4 regions of the Streptomyces chengbuensis genome follow, and region 1 is predicted to be linked to each of the others. Evidence: riboswitches for the same ligand, from Rfam matches in the RefSeq annotation. Region 1 holds a riboswitch; each other region holds the start of a gene.

Region 1 (2,191 bases):
TGGTACATCCGGTACGCCTCGGCCAGCGTCTTCTCGAAACCGTCGGCGGCCTGGTCGGCGAAGGTCTCCTCGTCGATCAGCTCGTTCTTCAGGTTGGAGACCTTGGCGCTGAACGACTTCGGCGGGTACCGCTTCGGGTCGAGGTCCAGGTCGCGGCAGACCAGGGCCATCAGCCGCTTGGAGTCCGCGGCGTCGTAGATCGAGAAGGACGACGTGAAGCCGAGCTTCTTGCTCTCCCGGCGCAGTATGCGGACACAGGCGCTGTGGAACGTGGAGACCCACATGGCGCGGGCGCGCGGGCCGACGAGCTGCTCGACGCGCTCCTTCATCTCGCCCGCGGCCTTGTTGGTGAACGTGATCGCCAGTATCTGGCCGGGGTGGACGTCGCGGGTCGCCAGCAGATGGGCGATCCGGTGGGTCAGCACCCGGGTCTTGCCGGAGCCGGCACCGGCGACGATGAGGAGCGGCGACCCCGTGTGGACGACGGCGGCGCGCTGCTGCTCGTTCAGCCCGTCGAGAAGGGCCGCCGGGTCGATGACGGGACGCGGGGCGCCGTCCCGGTAGTAGGCGTCCCCGGACGGAGGCACGTCGAACCTGCCCTGGAAGAGGTCGTGCGGGACCTCCTCCGCGGGCGGGTGCTCGTCGCCCTCCGGCGGCGGGGGCTCCTCCGGGGCCGAGGTGCGCTGGAGGTCCGCCAGGAAGCTGTCGTCAAAGAGGCTGCTCATCGCTCTCCGAGTCTAGGCGGCCCCACCGACAGCCCGCCGCCGCCTTCGCGGGAATCACCACCGGACACCTCCGGTCATGACACGGACACACAGCGCCAAGGTCACGAAAATGTATCGGGCATATCGACCACTCTCCTTCACAGCAGCACCACACTTTGGCTAGCGTGCTCGCCCAGGCAGCCCGTACCCCCTTCGGCGAACCACGCCGGCCGGGCAGCCGCGCCGAATCCGTGCCCCTCGCAGAGGAGTTCGGAACCGGGGACCCACTCAACAGCACAACTGGGGTGAATCGGGCCGCTTTTCCACGGGCCCGTAGGGCAAACCTTCCGTTCCGTCCGAACCCGACAGCTAACCCGGTAGGCGTTCCACGGAAGGAGATGCCGGCCTTGGCGTCGCACCGCAAGCCGCGCAGCCGCACTCGTACGAACACACCCGCCGTCGGGTTCACGACGGCCGCCATAGCGGGGGTCTCGCTCCTCTCGGCCCAGAATGCGACAGCCGACCCGAAGCCCAGCATCGAGGAAGTCCAGAAGAAGGTCGACGACCTCTACCGGCAGGCGGGTTCGTCGACCCAGGAGTACAACAAGGCGAAGGAGTCCACCGAGCAGCAGCGCCGCACGGTGGACCGGGCCCTCGACGAGGCCGCCGAGCGCACCGAGGCGCTCAACGAGTCCCGCCGGGCCCTCGGCAGCTACGCGGCGGCCCAGTACCGCACCGGCGCCGTCACCCCGACCGCCGCGCTGCTCTTCGCGGACAACCCGCAGTCCTACGCCGACCAGACGCAGCTGATGGACCGGCTCACCGAGCAGCAGCGCAGCGCCATCGCGGACTACGAGACCCAGCGGGCCGAGGCCGCCGAGCAGCGCGCACAGGCCACCAAGAGCCTGGAGACACTCACGGATTCCCAGGAGTCGCTGCGCGCCAGGAAGCAGGCCGTCCAGAAGAAGCTCGCGGAGGCGAGGGAACTGCTCTCGCAGCTGACCGCCGAGGAGCGTGCGCGGCTCGCCGAACTCGAGCGGAAGAAGGAGGAGGAGGCCCGCCGGAAGGCCGAGGCCCGGGCCAAGGCGGAGGCCGAGGCCGAGGCCGAGCGGCAGCGCCAGGAGCGTGAACGGCAGGCGCAGGAGCAGACGGGCACCGGCACGGAGACCGGCGCCGGGGCGGGAACCGGCTCGGGCTCCGGAACCGCGGGCGGCACGTACGCGGCCAAGGCCGAGAAGGTGCTGTCCTTCGCGCGCGCCCAGATCGGCAAGCCGTACGTCTGGGGCGCGACGGGCCCGAGCTCGTACGACTGCTCCGGACTCACCCAGGCGGCCTGGCGGGCGGCGGGCGTCGATCTGCCCCGCACCACCTGGGACCAGGTGAAGGCCGGGCAGAGCGTGGCGACGGCCGATCTCCTCCCCGGTGACCTGGTCTTCTTCTACGACGACATCAGCCACGTCGGGATCTACATCGGCGACGGGAAGATG
Region 2 (2,191 bases), 990 kb from region 1:
TCGAGGTGCAGATGCGGGCCGGTGACGTTGCCGGTGGCGCCGACCCGGCCGATGGTCTCGGAGGTGGAGACCTTCTGCCCCACACCGACGGTCATCGACGACAGGTGGCAGTACCAGACCTCGGTGCCGTCCTCGAGCTCCAGCACGATGCGGTAGCCGTACGAACCGGACCAGCCGGCCGACTTGATCGTGCCGCCGTGCACGGCCTTGACCGGAGTGCCCGTCGGCGCGGCGAAGTCGAGACCCGTGTGGTAGCCGGAGGACCACATGGATCCGGCCTGCCCGTAGGTGGAGGTGAGCGTGTACGACGAGGTCGGCAGGGAGTAGCTCGCGGCGAGCTTGGCGAGACGCTCGGCCTCCGCCTTGCGCGCGGCCTCCTCGGCTGCCTTGCGCTCGGCCTCCGCGGCCGCTTCGGCGGCCTGGGCCGCCTCGGTCTTCTGCTGCTTCGCCTCGGCGGCTGCCTGCTCCGCGGCGGCCTGCTCGGCGGCCGCCTGCGCCTCGGCCTCGGCCTGGGCCTGCTGCTGCTCGGCCTGCTGGAGGATCCGGGCGCGCAGGGCCTCGCCCGCGTCGCCACCCTGGGCCGCGGTGTCGGCCGTGGTGAGGGGCCCGTCCGCGACTGCCTCGTCGCCGGACTCGTCCGACATCAAGGAGCCCACACCGGGCAGCGATTCGGGGTCGGGGAGTTTGTCCGCGATGACGTCGGGAAGGGAGATGGAGACCGCGGGCTTGTCCTGGGCGGTGGCCATGCCGCCCGCGCCGACCGCGGCGATGACGCCCACACCGAGAACGGTGGAGCTCCGTGCGAGCGCGTTGCGCTGCTTGACGACGCGGTGCCTGCCACGGACGGGACGGACCGATTCCTCGGTCGGGTTCCACTCCTCCGCCCCGGGGGCGGGAGCCCACTGGTCGCTGGGGACCCACTGCGCAGTGGGGGGCTCCTGGAGGGCAGGCTCGTTGGACGCCACGGAGGCGTTCTCCTTTCCTTCCTTCTCGCCTACCGGGTTAGCTGACGGGTTCGGAGCAGGAAGGTCTCCTACGGGCACCACGAAGTGCCCGATTCACCCCAATTGGTGGTTCCCCGGTTCCCTTGCGGGATTCGGCGCGTGCGCACGGTGCCGTCTCTGGCGACGACTGGGACGACCGCGCTGCGTTATCGAACGTTAATAGAGACCGAGGCCGGATTCCAAGCTGTTCCGACTGATCGTTAAGGACGTTGGCCAGAACTTATCTGCAACAACAGGGCCGAATCGGGCAAGTTGATCGCCCCTCGTTCGAGGTTGCACTTCTGACGGTTCATCAAATGTTATGCGGAGGGCTTCCTTTCGGTTACGCTCCGTGGCATCACGCCGCTCAGGCGGCCCCGGCGCCTCGTGCGCCGCATCGGCAACGACCCGTCCCTCAGGGGAGGACGGGCATCGTCCGGCGCCGCAGCGGCTGCCGCTCCCCCTCCCGGGTGACCGCGAGCAGCGCCATGTCGTCCGTCGCCGCGCCTCCCGTGTGCCGCCGCACATCGGCGACGACCGCGTCCAGCAGTTCCTCCGGACCGGAGAAGACCCGGCCTCGGAGCCGCCGGCGCGGGTCGTACATGACCCCGTGCGCGTCCCGCGCCTCGGACAGGCCGTCGGTGTACAGGAGCAGCGTGCCGCCGGGCGGGTAGGGCGTCTGGGACGGCTGGTCCGGCCAAGTCCCCAGGCCCATCCCCAGGGGCAGCGCGCGCTCGGGCGGATCCAGCACGAGCAGCGCGCCGTCCGCCCCGAGCAGCAGGGGTGGCGGATGCCCCCGGTTCACGATCCTGATCTCCCCGCCGGCGTGCGGGATCTCGGCGAGCACGGCGGTGGTGAAGCCCTCGACGGCGTCGAACCCGGAGTCCCGCGCACCCTCCCGTGCCAGCGCCCGCTCCAGCCGCTGCGCCACCCCCGCCAGCGAGTCCTCCTGTTCGGCGGCCTCACGGAACGCACCCAGCACGACGGCCACCGTCGCGACCGCGCCCAGGCCCTTCCCCCGCACGTCCCCCACAATCAGCCGCACCCCGTACGGCGTCCTCTGGACGGCGTAGAGGTCCCCGCCGATGAACGCGTCCTGCTCGGCCGCCTCGTACCGGGCCGCGACCTGGAGGCCGTCGATCCGGTCGTCCGGCGTGGGCAGCACGGCCCGCTGCGCCGCCTCCGCGACGACCCGGGCCGACGCCAGG
Region 3 (2,191 bases), 1.2 Mb from region 1:
GAGCGACGTCTGTTTCGGTGACTCTATGGCAGGTGGCCGGAATTTCCGAAGACCCATGGTAATCCATGGATATCTTTTGGCCGGAATACGCCGAAAGCCCCGGCTCGGAGAGAGCCGGGGCTTCGGTGGGAAGAGGCGCGTGCGTCAGACGCGGACGCCGTGCGAGCGGAGGTACGAGACCGGGTCGATGTCCGAGCCGTAGTCCTCGCCGGTGCGGGCCTCGAAGTGGAGGTGGGGTCCGGACGAGTTGCCGGTCGACCCGGAGAGGCCGATCTGCTGCCCCGGGGTGACCTGCTGTCCGACCGAGACGCTGATCGAGGACAGGTGGCCGTACTGCGTGTACGTGCCGTCGTGCATGCGCAGGACGACGTTGTTGCCGTAGGCGCCGCCCCAGCCGGCCTCCACGACGGTGCCCATGCCGACGGCGACGACCTCGGTGCCGGAGGCGGCGTGGAAGTCGACGCCGGTGTGGCTGCCGGAGGACCACTGGCCGCCCCCGGCGTGGTAGTCGGTGCTCACGTAGGAGCCGGCGACCGGCAGCGTGTAGGTCATCAGCCGCTTGCGCTCGGCCTCGCGGGCGGCGCGCTCCGCGGCGTCACGGGCCGCCTCCACCCGGAGCTCGGCCTTGCGCTTGGCCTCGGCCTCGGCCCTCTCCTGGGCCGCGGACAGGGCGGCCTCCTGCTGCTGGGCATCCGCCTGGGCGTCGATCTGCTCGGCGAGCGAGTCGAGGGCGACGGCCTGGGTCAGTCCGGTGTCCTCGACGGGAGCGGACACCTCGGGCTCGGCGGCGAAGGCCGGGGAGGCGAGGGTACCGATGACGCCGGTGGTGGCGATGGCCGCGGCGGAGGCGACGCCCGCGCTCTTGCGCGACAGGCGGCTCGGACCACGGTGCTTCCCGGTGGCACGGGTGAACGCCATGTAGTGGCTGATCCTTTCCTTCCTTCTCGCCTACCGGGTTAGCTGACGGGTTCGGAGCAGGAAGGTCTCCTACGGGCCCCTCCGCGCGGTGGCGAAGGCACCCGATTCACCCCAGGGACATGTGGGTCCCCGGCTCCCCAGGCTCGCGCCGGACGGGGACTCGGCGATGGCTGCCCGATGCCGCGGGTGCGGCGCGTGCAAGTGGCGGACAGCGCAGAAGACGCTAGGCCGATCTTCGTCCAATCACCAAACAGACACGGATATTTGTAGTGCACGCCACAGGGCAGACACTTCCCCTCCCCATCAAACCGGACATACGGGAAGGCCGTTCCGGGCACGAGAAAAGGCCCCGTTGGCGCGAAGCCGACGGAGCCTTTGTCCCGTGCGCCCGAGGGCGAGGGCCAATCAGCCGGTGACCACGGTCACTTCACCGATGCCGAGCGCCCGTACGGGCTCCTCGATCTCGGAAGCGTCCCCCACGAGGACCGTGACGAGCCGGTCCACGGGGAAGGCGTTGACGACCGCGGCGGTCGCCTCGACCGTGCCGGTTTCGGCCAGCCGCGCGTACAACTGGGCCTGGTAGTCGTCCGGGAGACCCTGCTCCACCTGGTCGGCCAGCGTGCCGGCGACGGAGGCGGCCGTCTCGTACTTCAGCGGGGCGACGCCCACCAGGTTCTGCACGGCGACGTCGCGCTCCGCGTCGGTGAGACCCTCCGCGGCGAGGGTGCGCAGCACCGTGAAGAGGTCGTCGAGCGCGGGCCCGGTGTTCGGGGTGTCGACCGAGCCGCTGATGGCGAGCATCGAGGCTCCGCCGGGTCCGCCCGGGGCCGCCGGGGTGTCCGAACGCAGCACCTGGCCGAAGGCCCGCACGCCGTAGGTGTAGCCCTTCTCCTCGCGCAGGACGCGGTCCAGGCGGGAGGTGAGCGTGCCGCCCAGGCAGTAGGTGCCGAGGACCTGTGCGGGCCAGACCCGGTCGTGACGGTCGGGGCCGATCCGCCCGATCAGCAGCTGGGTCTGCACGGCACCGGGACGGTCGACGATGACGACACGGCCCGTGTCGTCGGCGGTGATCGGCGGCATCGGGCGGCTCCGGGCCGAGTCGCCCGTCCAGGCGCCGAGCGTGTCGGCCAGCACGGCGTCCAGGTCCACGCCCTCGAGATCGCCGACGACCACGGCAGTGGCCGTGGCCGGGCGGACGTGCGCCTCGTAGAAGGCCCGGACAGCGGCGGAGTCGATGCGCTCGACGGTCTCCTCCGTGCCCTGACGCGGACGG
Region 4 (2,191 bases), 3.7 Mb from region 1:
ACCCCACCCCCGAGGGCGGCAAGACCGTGTGGATCGCGATGCCCTGGAGCGCGGCCGAGGTGGAGCGTCCCGAGTGAGCGCCCGGACCGGCGCCGCCCCGAGCGTCCGGGCGGGCCGCGCGCGGCCTCACTGCCGCGGGGCGGGACTCCCGCACCCCCGGCAACCGGCGGCCGCATCGAGCGGCGCCCGGGGAGCGGCGTCGGCCGAGGCTCGGGCGAACCCCGACCTCAGGGCGCGCAACGATCCCGCCGCCGGCCCCCACTCCTCACCACGGTGCGCCACCGAGATGGTGCTGCGGAACGCCGCCGGTTCCAGCCGTCGCACGCCGAGCGGGGACTCGGCCGTCGCCGCTGCCGTCTCCGGCACGGCCGCGACTCCCATCCCCGCACTCACCAGGGCGTACCAGGGGGACCGGCACACCACGGCCGGGGTCGCCCAGGCTCGTGCCGGAGCGCTCTCCACGCCCTTCCGCGGCGGGTGCGCAGGAGCACTGCTGATCAGCGGCCGGCCCGCCGGCTCCGACAGCGGAAGCCCGGTCCGGTTCCCGTCCGTGGCGCTGCCGGTCGACCGGCTCGGACGCACGCTGCGGCGGCCGCGCACCAGGCGCGCCGTGGAGGGAGTGAGCGGCGGGGCCCTCGCCTCCCTGCGGCTGACGCCCGTGACCGCTCCGCTGCTCCGGTGACGTCCCGACGGCCGGCGGGCGACACCGGAGCCCGGTGCGCCCGGCCGGCGCACCGGGCGGACGGCGCTGTTCGCCGGACACGGCCTCTAGCGCACGCGCCCGTAACGGACGCTCTTGGACCAGATCTTGGTCAGCTTCACGACGGAACCGGTCTTCGGCGAGTGCCAGATCTTCCCGGCCCCGGCGTAGATGCCGACGTGGTACACGTGTCCCCGCGAATGGAAGAACACCAGGTCACCGCGCTGCCGCTGGGAGGAGGAGATATGGCGGGTGCGGTTGTACTGCTGCTGGGCCGTGCGCGGCAGTTTCTTGCCCGCCTTCTTGTAGGCGTAGAGCGTGAGCCCGGAGCAGTCGAAGCGGCTCGGACCGGTGGCTCCGTACCTGTACGGCGCTCCCTTCTTCGAAGCGGCGACCTTCAGAGCCTTCGTCGCGTACGCCGAGGCCGCCTGGGCCTCCGTCGCACCGCCCGGCACGATCAGTGAGCCGCCGACGGCGGCGATCGTGAGTGCCGAGACGGCACCCGTCCGGGACAGCAGGGACGGGAGATGTGTCTGCGCAGTCATGCGCAACCCTTCGTCAGCCGCCTGTGAAGGATGACCTGTCGGGTTCGGACTGGCGAAGATGCCCGGCCGCTCACGCGGCTTCACCCCAAGGACCTGCCACCGTCCGGCGGCCGGCCCGCACTGCTGGGTCCTCCACTCCTGCCGAAGCCCTCATGTCGACCAGGCATCCGGTGCGGCGGCAGGACTCGGCGTCCGCCCGGACCGCCCCGCCGCGGTGGCGGGGGCTTGTCGTCCCAGGGATCTTGACCCACGAACTGCCGGATTTCCGAGTCGAAACGACGATTTGTGAGGCTCCTCACCACTGATCTGTTCGAGTGGACAGAGCCGTTCGGGGGACATGGCGTCGGCGGGCGACGAGCCCCGTACCTGCGACGAAGCCGGCCATTGGGCCAATTGGGCGATGCCGTTGCGCAACTTGCACGGGACGAAAGTCGAAGCCCGTGCTGGTCCGGATGGGCGACACCCACTCGTACGCTTCGCGGGCGCGTCGGACGTCCCACGAGACCCGTTTTCCGGTGGGTCGTCAACTCGGCTCCTCCGGCGGCACGGTGATTCGGGATGCCCTGCGCTCCCCGTCCAACACCCGCAGGGCGCGCGCCAATGTGGCCGTGTGCAGCTCGCTCTCACCGCGCATGTGCATGACCGTCAGGGCGTCCCGGAGGGCCGTGGCCCGGGCGACCAGGGCCTGTGCGGCGCGCAGGGCGCCATACGTGTGTGCCCCGCGTGCCGGGTTGATCCTTCCCAGTTGGTCGACCACTTCGAGATAGCGGTCGATGAACTCGCTCTCGGCGCACGTCAGTGCGGGCAGGGGCGGTAGTTCCGGCGGCAGCACCGACGGCTCACCCGAGGCCGGCGGAAGTCAGCGACGCCTTCCGGTTCTTGACGAGGTGATCGATCAGTCCGTACTCCAGGGCGCCCGCGGCGTCGAACACGGTGGCGCGGTCGA

The links. Region 1 has a riboswitch for cyclic di-AMP ahead of QRN89_RS21165 (C40 family peptidase). Riboswitches for the same ligand answer to the same signal wherever they lie in the genome.
Region 2: linked by a shared signal. The riboswitch ahead of QRN89_RS16620 (M23 family metallopeptidase) and the one ahead of QRN89_RS21165 (C40 family peptidase) in region 1 are both predicted to bind cyclic di-AMP.
Region 3: linked by a shared signal. The riboswitch ahead of QRN89_RS26100 (M23 family metallopeptidase) and the one ahead of QRN89_RS21165 (C40 family peptidase) in region 1 are both predicted to bind cyclic di-AMP.
Region 4: linked by a shared signal. The riboswitch ahead of QRN89_RS04475 (C40 family peptidase) and the one ahead of QRN89_RS21165 (C40 family peptidase) in region 1 are both predicted to bind cyclic di-AMP.

What each region holds. Positions count from the first base shown of each region.
Region 1 is NZ_CP129137.1:4,748,061-4,750,251, reverse strand. It holds gene pcrA (DNA helicase PcrA) at 1-725, opposite strand, end outside; cyclic di-AMP (ydaO/yuaA leader) riboswitch at 936-1,104, shown strand; gene QRN89_RS21165 (C40 family peptidase) at 1,112-2,191, shown strand, end outside.
Region 2 is NZ_CP129137.1:3,757,544-3,759,734, forward strand. It holds gene QRN89_RS16620 (M23 family metallopeptidase) at 1-965, opposite strand, end outside; cyclic di-AMP (ydaO/yuaA leader) riboswitch at 977-1,112, opposite strand; gene QRN89_RS16625 (PP2C family protein-serine/threonine phosphatase) at 1,399-2,191, opposite strand, start outside.
Region 3 is NZ_CP129137.1:5,911,367-5,913,557, reverse strand. It holds gene QRN89_RS26100 (M23 family metallopeptidase) at 145-918, opposite strand; cyclic di-AMP (ydaO/yuaA leader) riboswitch at 932-1,094, opposite strand; gene QRN89_RS26095 (M16 family metallopeptidase) at 1,324-2,191, opposite strand, start outside.
Region 4 is NZ_CP129137.1:1,003,974-1,006,164, reverse strand. It holds gene QRN89_RS04490 (ATP-binding protein) at 1-77, shown strand, start outside; gene QRN89_RS35780 (hypothetical protein) at 287-682, shown strand; gene QRN89_RS04475 (C40 family peptidase) at 769-1,245, opposite strand; cyclic di-AMP (ydaO/yuaA leader) riboswitch at 1,249-1,404, opposite strand; gene QRN89_RS04470 (hypothetical protein) at 1,769-2,077, opposite strand; gene QRN89_RS04465 (ATP-dependent Clp protease proteolytic subunit) at 2,085-2,191, opposite strand, start outside.